Regions from separate parts of the Mesorhizobium sp. WSM4935 genome, predicted to be linked through region 1. Evidence: predicted binding sites of a transcription regulator. Region 1 holds the regulator's gene; each other region holds the start of a gene.
What was found. Region 1 encodes PhoB, which activates phosphate uptake and scavenging genes when phosphate is short. Its sites were predicted from a motif close to TGTCATNNANCTGTCAT; they were not measured.
Positions count from the first base shown of each region.

Region 2: a site for PhoB is predicted at 1,599-1,615, ahead of P9273_RS24255 (acid phosphatase). Genes of this name have one in related genera too.
Region 3: a site for PhoB is predicted at 2,224-2,240, ahead of P9273_RS21025 (RNA degradosome polyphosphate kinase). Genes of this name have one in related genera too.
Region 4: a site for PhoB is predicted at 2,223-2,239, ahead of P9273_RS02430 (ceramide glucosyltransferase). Genes of this name have one in related genera too.

Region 1 covers NZ_JARTVR010000015.1:117,235-121,053, reverse strand. Annotated here, with positions in the region: gene pstB (phosphate ABC transporter ATP-binding protein PstB) at 1-671, shown strand, start outside; gene phoU (phosphate signaling complex protein PhoU) at 692-1,399, shown strand; gene phoB (phosphate regulon transcriptional regulator PhoB) at 1,416-2,105, shown strand; gene P9273_RS26575 (ROK family protein) at 2,274-3,518, opposite strand.
Region 2 covers NZ_JARTVR010000012.1:171,848-175,666, reverse strand. Annotated here, with positions in the region: gene P9273_RS24255 (acid phosphatase) at 1-1,514, opposite strand, end outside; gene P9273_RS24250 (cytochrome-c peroxidase) at 1,717-2,982, shown strand; gene P9273_RS24245 (hypothetical protein) at 3,127-3,378, shown strand; gene P9273_RS24240 (dihydrofolate reductase family protein) at 3,401-3,819, opposite strand, start outside.
Region 3 covers NZ_JARTVR010000009.1:208,243-212,061, forward strand. Annotated here, with positions in the region: gene P9273_RS21025 (RNA degradosome polyphosphate kinase) at 1-2,070, opposite strand, end outside; gene P9273_RS21030 (zinc-finger domain-containing protein) at 2,319-2,564, shown strand; gene P9273_RS21035 (FAD-dependent monooxygenase) at 2,581-3,813, shown strand.
Region 4 covers NZ_JARTVR010000001.1:518,012-521,830, forward strand. Annotated here, with positions in the region: gene argF (ornithine carbamoyltransferase) at 1-527, shown strand, start outside; gene P9273_RS02420 (Hsp33 family molecular chaperone) at 651-1,682, shown strand; gene apaG (Co2+/Mg2+ efflux protein ApaG) at 1,728-2,120, opposite strand; gene P9273_RS02430 (ceramide glucosyltransferase) at 2,440-3,582, shown strand; gene P9273_RS02435 (O-succinylhomoserine sulfhydrylase) at 3,626-3,819, opposite strand, start outside.

The sequences.
Region 1 (3,819 bases):
AGCGCAGCGTGACGGCCTTCATCGGCCCTTCCGGCTGCGGGAAGTCGACGCTGCTGCGCGTCTTGAACCGCATCTACGAGCTCTATCCGAAGCAGAGCGCCGAGGGCCAGGTGCTGCTCGACGGCAAGAACATCCTCGACCGTTCGCAGGACCTCAACCTGTTGCGCACGAAAATCGGCATGGTGTTCCAGAAGCCGACGCCGTTCCCGATGTCGATCTATGAGAACATCGCCTTCGGCGTCAGGCTCTATGAGAAGATCAGCAAGGCCGAGATGGACAACCGGGTCGAGTCGGCGCTGAAGCGCGCCGCGCTCTGGAGCGAAGTCAAGGACAAGCTCAATGCCAGCGGCCAGAGCCTCTCCGGCGGCCAGCAGCAGCGGCTCTGCATCGCCCGCACCGTGGCGGTGAAGCCCGAGGTCATCCTGCTCGACGAGCCGGCCTCGGCGCTGGATCCGCTGTCGACGGCCAAGATCGAGGAACTGATCGACGAATTGCAGGCCGACTACACGATCGTCATCGTCACCCACAACATGCAGCAGGCGGCGCGCGTGTCACGGCAGACGGCGTTCATGTATCTGGGCGAGCTGGTGGAGTTCGACCGGACCGAGAAGATCTTCACCTCGCCCCGCGAGAAGCGCACGCAGGACTATATCACCGGCCGCTTCGGCTGAGCTCATACGAGGACATCATCATGGCCGAACATACCGTCGCCGCCTTCGACGAGGATCTGAGGCAGATCAGCCGGCTCATCAACGACATGGGCGACCTTGCCGGCTCAATGGTCGGCGCCTCGACCAAAGCGCTGCTCGAAAGCGACAATGCGCTGGCGCAGCGCGTCGTCTCCGACGACGCCATCATGGACGCAAGGCAGCGCGAGCTCGACGACCGTGCCATCACGTTGATCGCCAAGCGCCAGCCGATGGCGGACGATCTTCGCAACGTGGTCGGCTCGATCCGCATGGCGGGCGACCTCGAGCGCATCGGCGATCTCGCCAAGAACATCGCCAAGCGCGTCGGCTCGGTCGGCGTCAGCGCCGCGCCGCGGGACCTCACCCACTCGATCGATTCCATGGCGCAGATGGTGCTGATCCAGGTTCAGGGCGTGATCCAGGAATATACGGTGGGCGACGCTACGGCGCTGGCCAAGCTTCGCAACGACGACGAACGCATCGACGTCAAATACACGTCCGTCTTCCGCGAGCTGTTGACCTACATGATGGAGGATCCGCGCAACATCACCGCTTGCACGCATCTTCTGTTCTGCGCCAAGAATCTGGAGCGCATCGGCGATCATGTGACCAACATCGCCGAGAACGCCTACTATGTGCTGACCGGCACGCAATTGCCCGCCAATCGTCCGAAGCAGGACGAGACCGCAATGTCGGCGCCGGCGGCCTGACGAAAAGGTTACCCCGATGATCGCGCCACGCATCATGGTGGTGGAGGACGAGGAGCCGCTGGGGGTGCTGCTCCGCTACAACCTCGAATCCGAGGGTTACCAAGTCGAAGTGGTGACCCGCGGCGACGAGGCCGAAATCCGCCTCCAGGAAAACGTTCCCGACCTGCTCGTGCTCGACTGGATGGTGCCGGCGGTTTCCGGCATCGAGCTCTGCCGTCGCCTCAGGATGCGGCCCGAAACCGAGCGGCTGCCGATCATCATGCTGACGGCGCGGGGCGAGGAAAGCGACCGCGTGCGCGGCCTTTCGACCGGCGCCGACGACTATCTGGTCAAGCCGTTCTCGACGCCGGAGTTCATGGCGCGCGTCAAGGCGCTGCTGCGCCGCGCCAAGCCGGAGGTGCTGTCCAGCGTGCTCAAGGTCGGCGACATCGTGCTCGACCGCGAATCGCACCGCGTCTACCGCAAGAAGAGCGAGATCAGGCTCGGCCCGACCGAGTTCCGGCTGCTCGAATTCATGATGCGGCATCCCGGCCGCGTGTTCTCGCGCAGCCAGCTGCTCGACAATGTCTGGGGCGAGACGATCTATATCGACGAGCGCACCGTGGACGTCCATGTCGGGCGCCTGCGCAAGGCGGTCAACAACGGCCGCATGCCGGACGTCATACGTACCATTCGGGGGGCGGGCTACGCGATCCGCGAGGACTAGGGATATGCTGATATTCAGGTGATGCCGGCCTGCGAATGGCGGCTTCCTGCGCTTCCGGTACTCACGTACCCAAAAGTACGCTCCGTTCCGGTTCTCGGAATCCACCATTCTCGACTCGGCCTGACCTGAATCTCAGGATATCCCAGCGCTCGCATTTTTCGGTCCTACTTAGGCCACGTTCTTCCCGACGGTGCCGGCTCTTGCCTGGCCTCCCGGCGCGAAAATCTCCTGGTCGACGAAGGTCAGCGCGCGCATGGCGCAGCCTTCGCGGATCAGCGGCAGCTCGTTCGGCTCGGTGTCGAAGGAGATCGATTCGGAATGCTGGCCGCCGGCGGTCTGTGCGATCGCCTTCCTCAGCGCGGGCTCGATCAGGTCGAAGGCGGCCGCGCTGACGCCCACCATGGCGACGGGCGCCGGGTCGATCAGGGCGAACAGGCTGCCGAGGCCGAAGCCCAGCGCCTCGCCGGCCCGGCGATAGGCCTCGCGCTCGGGGCCGTCCTGTTGCCGGGCCTTTGCGGCAAGCGCGCGCATGTCGGCGTCGCCGACATCCGTCGGCGCGGCATCCTCGCTTATGCCCATGGCGCTGCGCCAGATGGCGTAATTGCCGGCATAGGCCTCGACGCAACCGCGCCGGCCGCAGCGGCAAAGCGCGCCGCCGGGCCGATGGATCATGTGCCCGAACTCGCCGCCCGAGGAATGTGTGCCGGTGAACAGCGCGCCCTTCAGCACCAGACCCATGCCGATACCGTGCGAGAGCAGGATGGCGATGAAGTCGTCGCGATAGCGTTCAGGATCGCGCCATTGCAGGGCGACCGCCATCATGTTGCAGTCGTTCTCCGTTGTGGCGGGGATGCCGAATTCCTTCTCAAGGATGTCGGCAAAGGGGATGTCGGTCAGCGGCGTGATCGGCGACCACAGCATGGCGCGTGAATGGGTATCGGTGATGCCCTGAATGCCCATGGCGATGCGGGCGACGCTGCCGACGTCAAGGTCGGGATCATGCAGCCGGCGCCGGACGATCGCCAGGCATTCGCCGATCAGCTCGTCGCGGGGCATGACGAGCGTGTCCAGGCGCAGCTGCTCCTCGGCAACCACCTGGCCGGCATAGTCGATCACAGCGACTGACAGGAAGTTCAGCGACAGCACTACTGTCAGCACTGCAGCGGCTTCGGGATTCAGCGCCAAGCCGATCTGCGGCCGGCCGCGTTTCAACGCCGTCGGCTCGCTGGCCTTGCTTTCGCTGAGAATGCCCTCCTGGATCAGGTCGGCGGAGATCGCCGAAATGGTTGAGTGGCTAAGCCCGGTGGTGGCGGCAATCTCCGTGCGCGACGGCTGGCCGGCGCGGCGCACCGCCGAAATCACCATGGCGCGGTTGCGCCGGCGCAAATCGTCGTGGCGGATTCCCACCGACATTGTCTCGCACGTCCTCCCGAGTCACCGCGGCCTTGTGATGATGCCATGGCCTGTCGCTGACACGCTACACGGTTCACCATTTACCGAAAACGGCGAACCGTCTGTCTTTTTGTTCCGACGCAATTCCGGGCGGAAAACCACTGCGTACTTTTCCTGGGATTGCTTGTCGATTGTGGCAGAACCCCGGGTCCATGTCATTATTTATTGCGGACGCCGAAAAAAATACCTGAACCCATCAAAACCCATCAAGATCGCGGTTGACAGCGTCGTTTTACTGGACCACTATTTTTTTGAGGCTCGA
Region 2 (3,819 bases), on a different contig from region 1:
GCCGCCGTCAGGTCGCCCATCGGCGGCTGGTCGTTATTGCGCAGTGCCTTGTCGCGGGCGACGATACCGGGCAGCACCGGCAGGTCGTAGCGGTTGGTGATGAAGCGCAGGATCGAGGTGGTGTCATACTGCGTGTGATCGACCATGCCCATCTTGGCGTAGGGCGAAATGATGAAGGCCGGGATGCGGTTGCCCGGGCCCCAGCGGTCGGCCTTGGGCGGCGCGACGTGATCCCAGAAGCCGCCATTCTCGTCATAGGTGATGACGACCAGCATGTGAGCCCATTGCGGGCTCTTCTCCAGATGCGAAACGAGGTCGGCCAGATGCCGGTCGCCGGACGTCACGTCGGCATAGCCGGCGTGTTCGTTGAGGTTGCCCTGCGGCTTGTAGAAGGACACGGCCGGCAGCTTGCCGTCGTCGATCGCCTTGATGAACTCGCTGCCGTCAAGGCCGCCATCCTTGAGGTGCTCGGCCCGGGCGGCCGTGCCCGGCGCATAGGCCGCGAAATAGTTGTAGGGCTGGTGGTGGAACTGGAAATTGGGCACAGGGGTCGCGTTCTTGCCGTCAAGCGCCGCCTGCCAGGCGCCCGAATACCAGGCCCAGGAAATGCCCTTCAGCGACAACAGATCGCCGATGGTGATCTCGTGCTGCGGCGGCAGCGTGGTGGGCACAGCCGGATCGGCCAGCGCCTTGTCGCCGCCCTCGGCCGGCTTGTTGGCGCTCGGCTGGTAAGGCGGCTGCATGGTGTTGACGGCGTAGAAGTCTGGCGTGATGGCGCCGTCATTGACGAATTTCGGCACGCCGCCCAGCGCCGAAGGCGGTGAATTGTCGGCCGGTTTCAGCGTCACGCCGTCCGGTTCGACGACGGCGATCTGGCCCTTCACAGGACTGGTGTCGGCGTTCGGATAGTAAGGCGCGCAGGCGCAGGCGAGCATGAAGTGGTTGAGGAAGGAGCCGCCGAAGGCGCCCTGGAAAAAATTGTCCGCCAGCACGTATTTCTTGGCGATCGCCCACATCGGCAGGTTGGAGCCGTCATAATGGCCCATGACCAGGGAGCCGGAATCGGCCCAGGCGACGAACTTGTCGTTACGGCCGCCGTCGATCTGCATCTGCTCCTGGTAGAAGCGGTGCCAGAGATCGTGCGTGATGACGCTGGTGCCCTCGTTGAAGCCCTTGGGGTCGTCGATGGCGAAGGTGGCGTTGGCAAGATGCACGCTCTGCGCCTCCGTGACCGCTGGCGTGACACCCTTGCCGGTCAGCCCGCCCCAGACCGGCGGCAGTTCGGAAAGCGGCTTGCCGTCGCGGTCAAGCTGGCGCGCCTGGTCGGGCGACACGTTGGCCAGGCCGTTGGCGCCGGGAAAGCCGCCATATAGATTGTCGAAGCTGCGGTTCTCGGCGTAGATGACAACGACGGTGTCGATCTTGTCATAGCCGGGAGGAGCCGCCTGGGCAGCAGCAGAGAGCGATGCCAGCGCGGTGGAGGCGATGCAAAGAGAGAGAAAGGTTCGGGTCATCGGGAAATGCCTCGTGGCTTGGGAATGGCTGGAGGACAGCAATGCAGGAACGCGGCTGCATCAATGCCCAGCTACTTCGATGCCTTGTCACCTATGTGACAGTTCTGCAGCCTCCGGACACGGTTTCGTGAGGGAGACAGCCGGTCATCAATCCGTGGCACTCGAACCTTACGCGAGCGAAATCGAGCGAAGGAAATCACGGATGTCGCCGCGGACGATGGTACGGAAAAATCACGCGATCGCCCTTCTGGCGGCCTCGATTGTCGGCTTGACCGCGCCTGCCAATACCGCGGAACCCTTCGGCGTCCATCCCGGCCCGATGTCGCGCAAGGAGGCCTTCGCCCGCGCCGACGCGCTGACGGCGCTTGGGCGGCAGATGTTTTTCGACCCGTCGCTCTCGGCATCGGGCAAGCAGGCCTGCTCGTCCTGCCACGATCCCAACCATGCTTTCGGACCGGCCTCGGCCTCGCCGGTCGAAACGGGCGGAGCGAAGCTCGACCAGCCCGGCGTCCGCGCCGTGCCGTCGCTGCGCTACCTGCAGGCGGCGCCCGCCTTCACCGAGCATTTCTACGACTCCGAGGACGAAGGGGACGAAAGCGTCGACAATGGCCCGACCGGCGGCCTGACCTGGGACGGTCGCGCCGACCATGGCAAGGACCAGGCGAAGATCCCGCTGCTCTCTCCCTTCGAGATGGGCAACAAGGACGCGGCCCAGGTGGTCGCCAGCCTGCGCAAGGCGCCCTATGCCGATGCCTTCAAGGCAGCGTTCGGCGCCGATGTCTTCGACCATCCGCAGGACGCCTTCGATGCCGCGGTGGAGGCGCTCGGCACATTCGAGCAAAGCAGCGTCGACTTCTACCCCTATTCCAGCCGCTACGACGCCTTCCTCGCCGGCAAGGCGCAGCTTTCCGCGCAGGAATTGCGCGGCCGCATGCTGTTCGAGGACGAGTCGAAGGGCAATTGCGCGAGCTGCCATTTGAGCGAGCCCGCCAATGACGGCGAGCCGCCGCAATTCACCGATTACGGCCTGATCGCGATTGCCGTGCCGCGCAATCCGGCGATTCCAGCGAATGCCGATCCCAATTATGTCGACCTCGGCCTGTGCGGTCCGCTGCGCACCGACTTCAGGGGCCGCGCCGAATATTGCGGCCTGTTCAAGACCCCGACCCTGCGCAACGTGGCCTTGCGGAAAAGCTTCTTCCACAATGGCTATTTCCACACGCTGCGCGAGGCGGTCGCCTTCTACGCCACCCGCGACAGCGACCCGGCGCGCTGGTATCCGAGCAAGGCGGACGGCACGGTCGACAAATTTGATGACCTGCCTAAAGCCTACTGGCCGAACCTCAATACCGATCCGCCGTTCAACGGCAGAAAGCCAGGCGACAAGCCGGCGCTGACCGACGCCGAGATCGACGACATCGTTGCCTTCCTCGGCACGCTGACCGACGCGGACCAAGCGGGGCAGTAAGGCTGCGCCGCCAGGACTTCGGGGCGCGACGGCCCCGGTCTGAGTTCTGCGATCCACCGCAAATGTGTGCCAATGTGAGCCACGTCATAGGAACATCAAGCCGCACTTGCTACATTGCCCATCTCTTCACAGATGGAGTCTCCGATGAGGTTCATCGCGGTTCAGGAGCCGCCTGGGAGCAGCTGGGCGGTGTTCGATGCGGGCAATGGGGCGCCGGCGGAATATGCCGGCCGGGTGCTTATCGGCCTGACATCGCGCGCGGCCCGCTGGTTCGTCGCCGCGGGCAACGATCATGCAGCCTGGCCGCGGCCCGCCCGGCCAGCCGGGCAATTGCGGCTCGTCAGCGGAGGCGGCTCCCGGTCGATCCGGGAAAGGCATGGCCAATCAGCCGGTTGAGAGAACGCACTGCCAGATTGATTCAGGGCAGCGCCTCAATCATTGGCCGTCCTTGCGCCGGTGCATAGCGGCTCACCACCATGCCGCAGGCATAGGGCTTCGAGCCGAGGAGCTTCAGCCTGCTGAAACCGCCCTTGTCGAAGATGCGGCGGCCCCTGCCTAGAACCGCCGGATTGGTAAAGAGCTGGTACTCGTCGACAAGGCCGGCGGCGACCAGCGCCGAGGCAAATCCGGCGCCGCCGAACACGGCGATGTCGCCGCCCTCGCCTTGCTTCAGCCTGCGCACCTCGCGCGGCAGGGCGCCGCTTACGACGCGCGTGCGCTCCCAGCGCGATGTTTCGAGCTTATCGCTCGCCACCACCTTCTCAGCCTCGACGATGCGCCGCGCGAAAGCATAGAAAGGGTCATTCGGATATTTCTTTGCCGCATTGCCCCAATGGG
Region 3 (3,819 bases), on a different contig from region 1:
CGGCTCCTCGCCCTCCTCCAGCACAACGCGCCGGGAGGTGCCGTCAGCCAATACGTCGAAACTTTGCTGGTTGTCCATAATGTTGCCCAGCATGATCTGGCCAAGCACCTGCTCATGCACAGTTGGATTGGTGATGGGCACCAGGGTCTCGACGCGGCGGTCGAGATTGCGCGGCATCATGTCGGCGGACGAGATGTAGACGATCGCCTCGTCCGACGGCAGGCCGTGACCGTTGCCGAAGCAGAAGATGCGGCTGTGCTCGAGGAAACGGCCGACGATCGATTTGACCCTTATGTTCTCGGAAAGACCCGGCACCTGCGGCCTCAGGCAGCAGATGCCGCGCACGACGAGGTCGATCTCGACTCCGGCGTGACTGGCCTCGTAGAGCGCATCGATGACGATCGGATCGACCAGCGCGTTCATCTTCATCCAGATGCGGGCCGGCCGTCCCTCGCGCGCGTGAACGACTTCCTCGGCGATGTGCCTCAGGATGCGCTTGCGCAGCGTGAACGGCGACACGGCAAGGCGCATCTCCTCGGCCGGTTCGGCATAGCCGGTGATGAAGTTGAAGATCTGGGCGACATCGCGCGCGATGGTCGGATCGGTAGTGAAGAAGGACAGGTCGGTATAGATACGGGCTGTGACCGGATGATAGTTGCCGGTGCCGAGATGCACATAGTTGCGCAGCCTTCCGTCCTCGCGGCGCACGATCAACGACATCTTGGCATGGGTCTTCAGCTCCAGGAAGCCGAACACGACCTGGACGCCGGCGCGTTCGAGGTCGCGCGCCCAGCGGATGTTGGCCTCCTCGTCGAAGCGCGCCTTGAGCTCGACCAACGCCGTCACCGACTTGCCGGCCTCGGCCGCATCGATCAGCGCGCGCACGATCGGGCTATCGTTCGAGGTCCGGTAGAGCGTCTGCTTGATCGCCACCACTTCCGGATCGGCGGCGGCCTGACGCAGGAACTGCACCACCACGTCGAAGGACTCGTAGGGGTGGTGGACGATGATGTCCTTCTCGCGAATGGCGGCCAGGCAGTCGCCGCCATGTTCGCGGATGCGCTCGGGGAAGCGCGGATTGTAGGGTGTGAACTTCAGGTCGTCGCGCGGAATGGCGACGATCTCGGAAATCTGGTTGAGCGCGAGTGGGCCGGTCAGAACGCTGATGCGGCTCGCGGAGACACCGAGCTCGCCGGCGACGAAATCGCGCAATTCCGCCGGCATCAGCGTGTCGAATTCGATCCGGATCACCGAACCGCGCCGGCGCCGCTTCAGCGCCGTCTCGAACAGGCGCACGAGATCTTCCGATTCTTCCTCGACCTCGATATCGCTGTCGCGGATGATGCGGAACGTGCCCGAACCCTTGACCTCGTAGCCAGGGAAAAGCTTGCCGATATAGATGCCGACCGCTTCCTCCAGCGGGATGAAGCGGACATGGTGCTTCCGATCCGGCAGGCGGATGAAGCGCTTAAGCGCCACCGGCAGGCGCAACAGCGCGCTCATCTCCTCGCCATTCTTGCGATGGCGCAGTTGCAGCGCGATCGAGAAGCCCAGATTGGGAATGAACGGGAACGGATGCGCCGGGTCGATCGACAGCGGCGTCAGCACCGGGAAAACCTGTTCCTGGAAATGCTCTTCCAGCCAAGCCTTCTCGTCCTTGGTGAGGGCATCGCGGGTGATGCTTTCGATGCCTTCCTTGTTGAGCAAGGTCATCAGCGCCGAGAGGCTCTTCTGCTGGTCCTCCTGCAGGCGCTCGACCTCGCGCAGCAATTGCTCGAGCTGCTGCTCGGGGGTGCGGCCGTCCGGGCTCTTCAGCGCGATGCCCTCACGCACCTGGCCGGCGAGACCGGCGACGCGCACCATGAAGAACTCGTCGAGATTGGCGGCGGAGATCGACAGGAAGCGGACGCGTTCGAGCAGCGGATGATGCTCGTTCAGCGATTCCTCCAGCACGCGGCGGTTGAATTGCAGCCAGGAGAATTCACGGTTGACGAAACGGTCGGGATTGCCGTCCGGGCTTGCCGCCTCGACAGTGATGAACTCGCTCTGCACCGGCTTCAGTTCGTTCATGTTTTCCGCTCTTGCCTGCAACCGTCCCTGCGCGCCGCATACTGCCGTTCGACGACGCTTTAGCACTTCTTTGTGACGCATGATCGTCACGGAATCGCTCCGCGCCCGGCCCCATGCGCTTAACCGGCTCAACTTATCCTCTGACAGGCTTTTGCGACAGTTTGATTTCATCGATCTTGCAAACTGGCCTGTTATGCTCCAGATGCAGGCTGGTCACATCCACTGGCCGAACCCGATTGGAGACGATGATGGCAGGCGGCAGCATTCCCCATTTCCAGAACGACGCGGGCCATCCGGTTATCGAGATCGGCGTCAAGGAATTCATGTGCACCGGCGCCAACCCGCCTTTCGACCATCCGCATGTGTTCCTCGACATGGGCGACGACAACGAGAAGGTCTGCCCCTACTGCTCGACGCTCTACCGCTATTCGCCGTCGCTGAAGGCGACGGAAACGCAGCCGGCCGGCTGCCTCTATGTCGACCAGGCCGCCTGATCGTCCATTTCCGACCATGACTGAGACACGGTCCCGGCAAATCGTCATCGCCGGGGCTGGCATCGCCGGGCTGACGGCGGCGCTCGCCTTTGCCGAGCGTGGCTTCCCGGTAAGATTGTTCGAGCAGGCCAGGCAACTAGAGGCGGCCGGCGCCGGGGTCCAGCTTTCCCCCAACGCAACCCGCATCCTGCGCCGGCTCGGCGTGCTCGATCGCCTGCTGCCCAATGCGATCCGGCCGCAAGCGGTGGTATTGAAGGACGCGAGGAGCCTGCGCGAGCTTGCGCGCGTGCCGCTTGGAGAAGCCGCAGAAAAGCGCTGGGGTGCGCCCTATCTCGTGGCGCACCGTGCCGACCTGCAGGCGGCGCTGGTGGCGGCAGTGGCGGAACGGTCCGACATCGAGCTTGTCACCGGCGCGCGCATGACCAACGTCGCCATCGACCCTCAAAGCGTTACCGCCACTGTCGAGAGCGAAGGCACAGCGACGAATATCGTCGGCGGCCTGCTGGTCGCCGCCGACGGCGTTTGGTCCTCGGTTCGCGCCGGGCTTGCCCGGACGGCCGGCTTTGCGGCAAGCCGCTTTTCCGGCGAGCTCGCCTGGCGCGCGACTGTCCCGGCGGAAAGCGCCGCCGGCCAGACCTTTGCACAAATCGGCGCGACCGATTGCGTCACCACCTTCCTGCATCCCGGCTTCCACATGGTCGCCTATCCGGTGAGCAAGGGCAGCTCCTTCAATCTGGCGGCCTTCACCAAGGGTGAGCGCATCGCCGAAGGCTGGTCCGGCCATGCGGACCCGGCCATCCTTTCGGCCGCCATGCGCGGCACGGCGGCAACGCTGGCGAAGCTTGCGGCGCTTGCGGGGCCGTGGACGGCTTTCCCCATCCACACGGTCGCGCAGCGGCGCTGGACGATGCCGGAGGGCATCGCGCTGATTGGCGACGCCGCGCATGCTATGACGCCGTTCGCGGCGCAGGGGGCGGCCATGGCGATCGAGGACGCCGCGACGCTCGCCAATCTCGTTGCCGATTTTCCGGGTGATCAGCGGCAGAGCCTGACTGTCTGGGAGAATCTCAGGCGCCCGCGCGTCGAAAAGGTGCTGAAACGCGGCGCCCTCAATCGCCTGGCCTGGCATGCCAGGGGGCCAGTTGCGGTTGCCCGCAATCTGGTGCTTGCGACGCGGCCGGGGGAGAAGCTCGCGGCGGACCTGGACTGGCTCTACGGGTGGGAAGAGCGGACGGTTATGAGGCGGTGAAGCACT
Region 4 (3,819 bases), on a different contig from region 1:
ACACGCATCCCTGCCAGCTCATGGCCGACATCATGACCTATGAGCAGCATCGCGGCCCGGTGGCCGGCAAGACCTTCGCCTGGACCGGCGACGGCAACAATGTGCTGCATTCGCTGCTCGAAGCCTCGGCGCGGTTCCGCTTCAACCTCAATGTCGCGGTGCCGGAGGGCAGCGAACCTTTCGAGAAATATGTCGACTGGTCGAAAGCCAATGGAGGCAAGGTCCGGTTTGCCAAGTCCGCCGAGGAAGCCGTCGACCAGGCCGATTGCGTCGTCACCGACAGCTGGGTCTCGATGGGCCAGGAACATCGCGCCCGCGGTCACAACGTCTTCCTGCCCTATCAGGTCAATGCGGCGCTGATGGCAAAGGCTAAGCCCGATGCGTTGTTCATGCACTGCCTGCCGGCGCATCGCGGCGAGGAGGTCACAGACGAGGTGATCGACGGGCCGCATTCGGTGGTGTTCGACGAGGCCGAGAATCGGCTGCACGCCCAGAAGGCGGTGCTGGCCTGGTGCTTGGGCGCTTGAGAAGGACGGACCTGACCGCTTCCGGTCCGATCGGGGTCAACTTGATCTGGGGATATGTGATGCCTATTTGCGGGCCATCACGTAAATTGAACGCGCTTCGACGCATGCGGCTCACAGGGCGGCATGGCTGCGCCCCGGAGTTTTGTCATGTTGGAAACCCAGACCTTGGCTGAGCATAAACCCCAACTCGGTGAATTCGGCTTCGCCGGCGATGATCATGTCGTGCCCTACGAGGTCGCGCCGCTCGATGTGCGCGGCCGCACCGTGCAGCTCGGGCCGATGCTCGACGCTATCTTGAGCCGCCACAATTATCCTGAGCCCGTCGCCCGCCTGCTGGCGGAAGCCTGCGTGCTCACCGTGCTGCTCGGCACCTCGCTGAAGTTCGAGGGCAAGTTTATCCTGCAGACCCGGACCGACGGTCCGGTCGACATGCTTGTGGCCGATTTCACCACGCCGCATGCGCTGCGCGCCTATGCGCGCTTCGATGCCGACCGGCTGCAGGCGCTGACCGACGCCGGCGAGACCTCGCAGCAGGCGCTGCTTGGCAACGGCGTGCTGGCTCTGACCATCGACCAGGGCGCGCATATGCAGCGCTACCAGGGCATCGTCCAGCTCGACGGCACCTCGCTGGAGGACGCCGCGCGCACCTATTTCCGCCAGTCGGAGCAGATCCCGACCGACATCAAGATGTCGGTCGCCAAGCTGGTGACGCCCGGACCCGCCGGCGCGCGCGAGCAGTGGCGCGCCGGCGGCATCCTGGCGCAGTTCCTGCCGCAGGCGCCGGAGCGCATGCGCATCCCCGACATTTCGGGCGGCGACGGCGACGACCGCGAGGTGACGGACCATCCGGCCGACAATTCCTGGCAGGAATTGCTGGCGCTGCTGGGCACCATCGAGCCGACCGAGCTGATCGACCCGACGGTGGGCGCCGAGCGGCTGCTTTATCGGCTGTTCCATGAGCATGGCGTGCGGGTTTTCAGCAGTGTGCCGGTCGCCGATCAGTGCTCCTGCTCACGCGACAAGATCCGCGGCATCCTCGAAGGCTTTTCGGCCGAGGAGATCAAGGAGTCGACCGAGGACGGCGGCATCCATGTCGCCTGTGAGTTCTGCTCGACGCAATACGACTTCGACCCGGCCGAATTTGCGGCGGACTAACGCCTCCTCCTTCTCCCCGTTTCACGGGGAGAGGGAGCCAATCGCCTAATTCACCGTCCTCTTCGTTCCCGGCATGTCGAGCGAGAAAGCCGGAATGGCGATATCGAACGTCTCGCCCCGGCCGTTGCGCATCGTGTAGTGGCCGACCATGATGCCCGACGGCGTCGAGAGCGGGCAGCCTGAAGTGTATTGATAGCTGTCGCCCGGATTGAGTTCCGGCTGATCGCCGACGACGCCGGCGCCGCGGACCTCCTCGACCCGGCCCTGGCCGTCCGTGATGTGCCAATAGCGCGATAAAAGCTGCACGAATTCGTCGGAGCGGTTGTCGATCGTCACCTGATAGCCCCACACATAGCGGTTCTGGGACGGATCGGAGCGGTCCTCCAGATAGAAGGGCCTGACCAGCACTTCGATGTTGCGCGTCACTGCGCGATACATGGGCCACTCCGGTTGCCGCCGCGGAACATTCGTCGCGCTTCGCTGTTGGACGCGCAGCGCCGACCATCCTTCCAGCCTTGTAGCGCACGTGCCGAAAAACAATGTCATTTAAGTGACACATGACAATGTTGGTGTGCACAAACGGTGCCGGGCGACTCGGGCGCTCTGTCGACTGATGAAACCGCCGCGTGCGGCCTAGAGCAATTCCGGGAAAACTGTGAGCGGTTTTCCGTCTGGAATTGCTTGAAAACAAAGAGATAGAGCAGGTCGCCGTTTCCCACAAACGGTGAAACGCCCTATCGGGAGTGACCAGATCTCGATGGAACTGACTATCGCAGCCGGCCTGGCTTCCTCAGCCCTTCTCCTCTCCAACCTCGCCAGCATCCTGCTCGCCTCGTCGCGGCTGAAAAGGCGGCATGTCATTGCGCCGCCCGACGGCGCGCAACCGGTCTCGATCATCGTTCCTTCTCGTGGCGTCGAGCCGTTCACCCAGGAGACCCTGCAGCGCGCCTTCTCGCTCGACTGGCCTCGCTATGAGCTGATCTTCTGCGTCGCGCATGCCGAGGACCCGGTAGTGAGGCTCATCGATGCGGCGATCGCGCGCCATCCCAAGGTTCCGGCGCGGCTCCTGATCGGCGACGACCGCATCAGCGCCAATCCCAAGCTCAACAACTGCGTCAAGGGCTGGCAGGCGGCGCGGCACGACTGGGTGATCCTCGCCGATTCCAACGTGCTGATGCCCAAGGACTATGTCCAGCATCTGGTCGCGGCCTGGCGGCCGGATACCGGCCTCGTCTGCTCGACGCCGATCGGTTCACGGCCGGACGGTTTTTGGGCTGAAGTCGAGTGCGCCTTCCTCAACACGCTGCAGGCGCGCTGGCAGTATGCCGGCGAGGTGCTCGGCCTCGGCTTCGCCCAGGGCAAGAGCATGTTGTGGAACAAGCCGATGCTCGATGCAAACGGCGGCATCCAGGCTTTGGCCGCCGAGATCGCCGAGGATGCGGCGGCCACCAAACTGGTCAATGGACTTGGCCTTCACGTCCGTCTCGTCGCCTCGCCCTTCGAGCAGCCGCTGGGCCAGCGCACCTTCGCCGAAATCTGGTCGCGGCAAGCGCGCTGGGCGCGGCTGCGTCGCGTCACCTTCCCGCTTTTCTTCGCGCCCGAGATTCTGACCGGCGCGGTCGTGCCGCTGATTTTCGCGCTGATCGCGGCGGCAAGCGCCGGCGTCGGCCTGCCTGCCACGGCGCTTTGCGTGCTGGCGGTCGCCTATGTGCCGGAATGTCTGCTCGCCCGGTCCAAGGGCTGGTACCTGTCGCCGCGCAGCATCACCGCGATGATCGTGCGCGACGTCATGCTTCCCGCCATCTGGGCGCGCGGCTGGCTCGGCGGCGCGGTCGAGTGGCGCGGCAACGCCATGACCATCCACAGCAAGGCGATAACCGAGCTGGAGGAGATCGCGTGAGCCAGGGCTGACGCGTTCTCCTGTCCAATTTGCAGCTTGCTTCTTACTTGGCCGCCCTCAGCGCCTGCTCGATGTCCTCCAGCAGATCGTCGGTGTCCTCCAGGCCGACGGAAAGCCGGAGTGTACCCGGTCCTATGCCGAGTTCGGCCCGCGCGTCGTCGCTGAGGTTCTTGTGCGTCGTCGTCGCCGGGTGGGTGATCAGGCTCTTGGCGTCGCCGAGATTGTTCGAGATCAGCA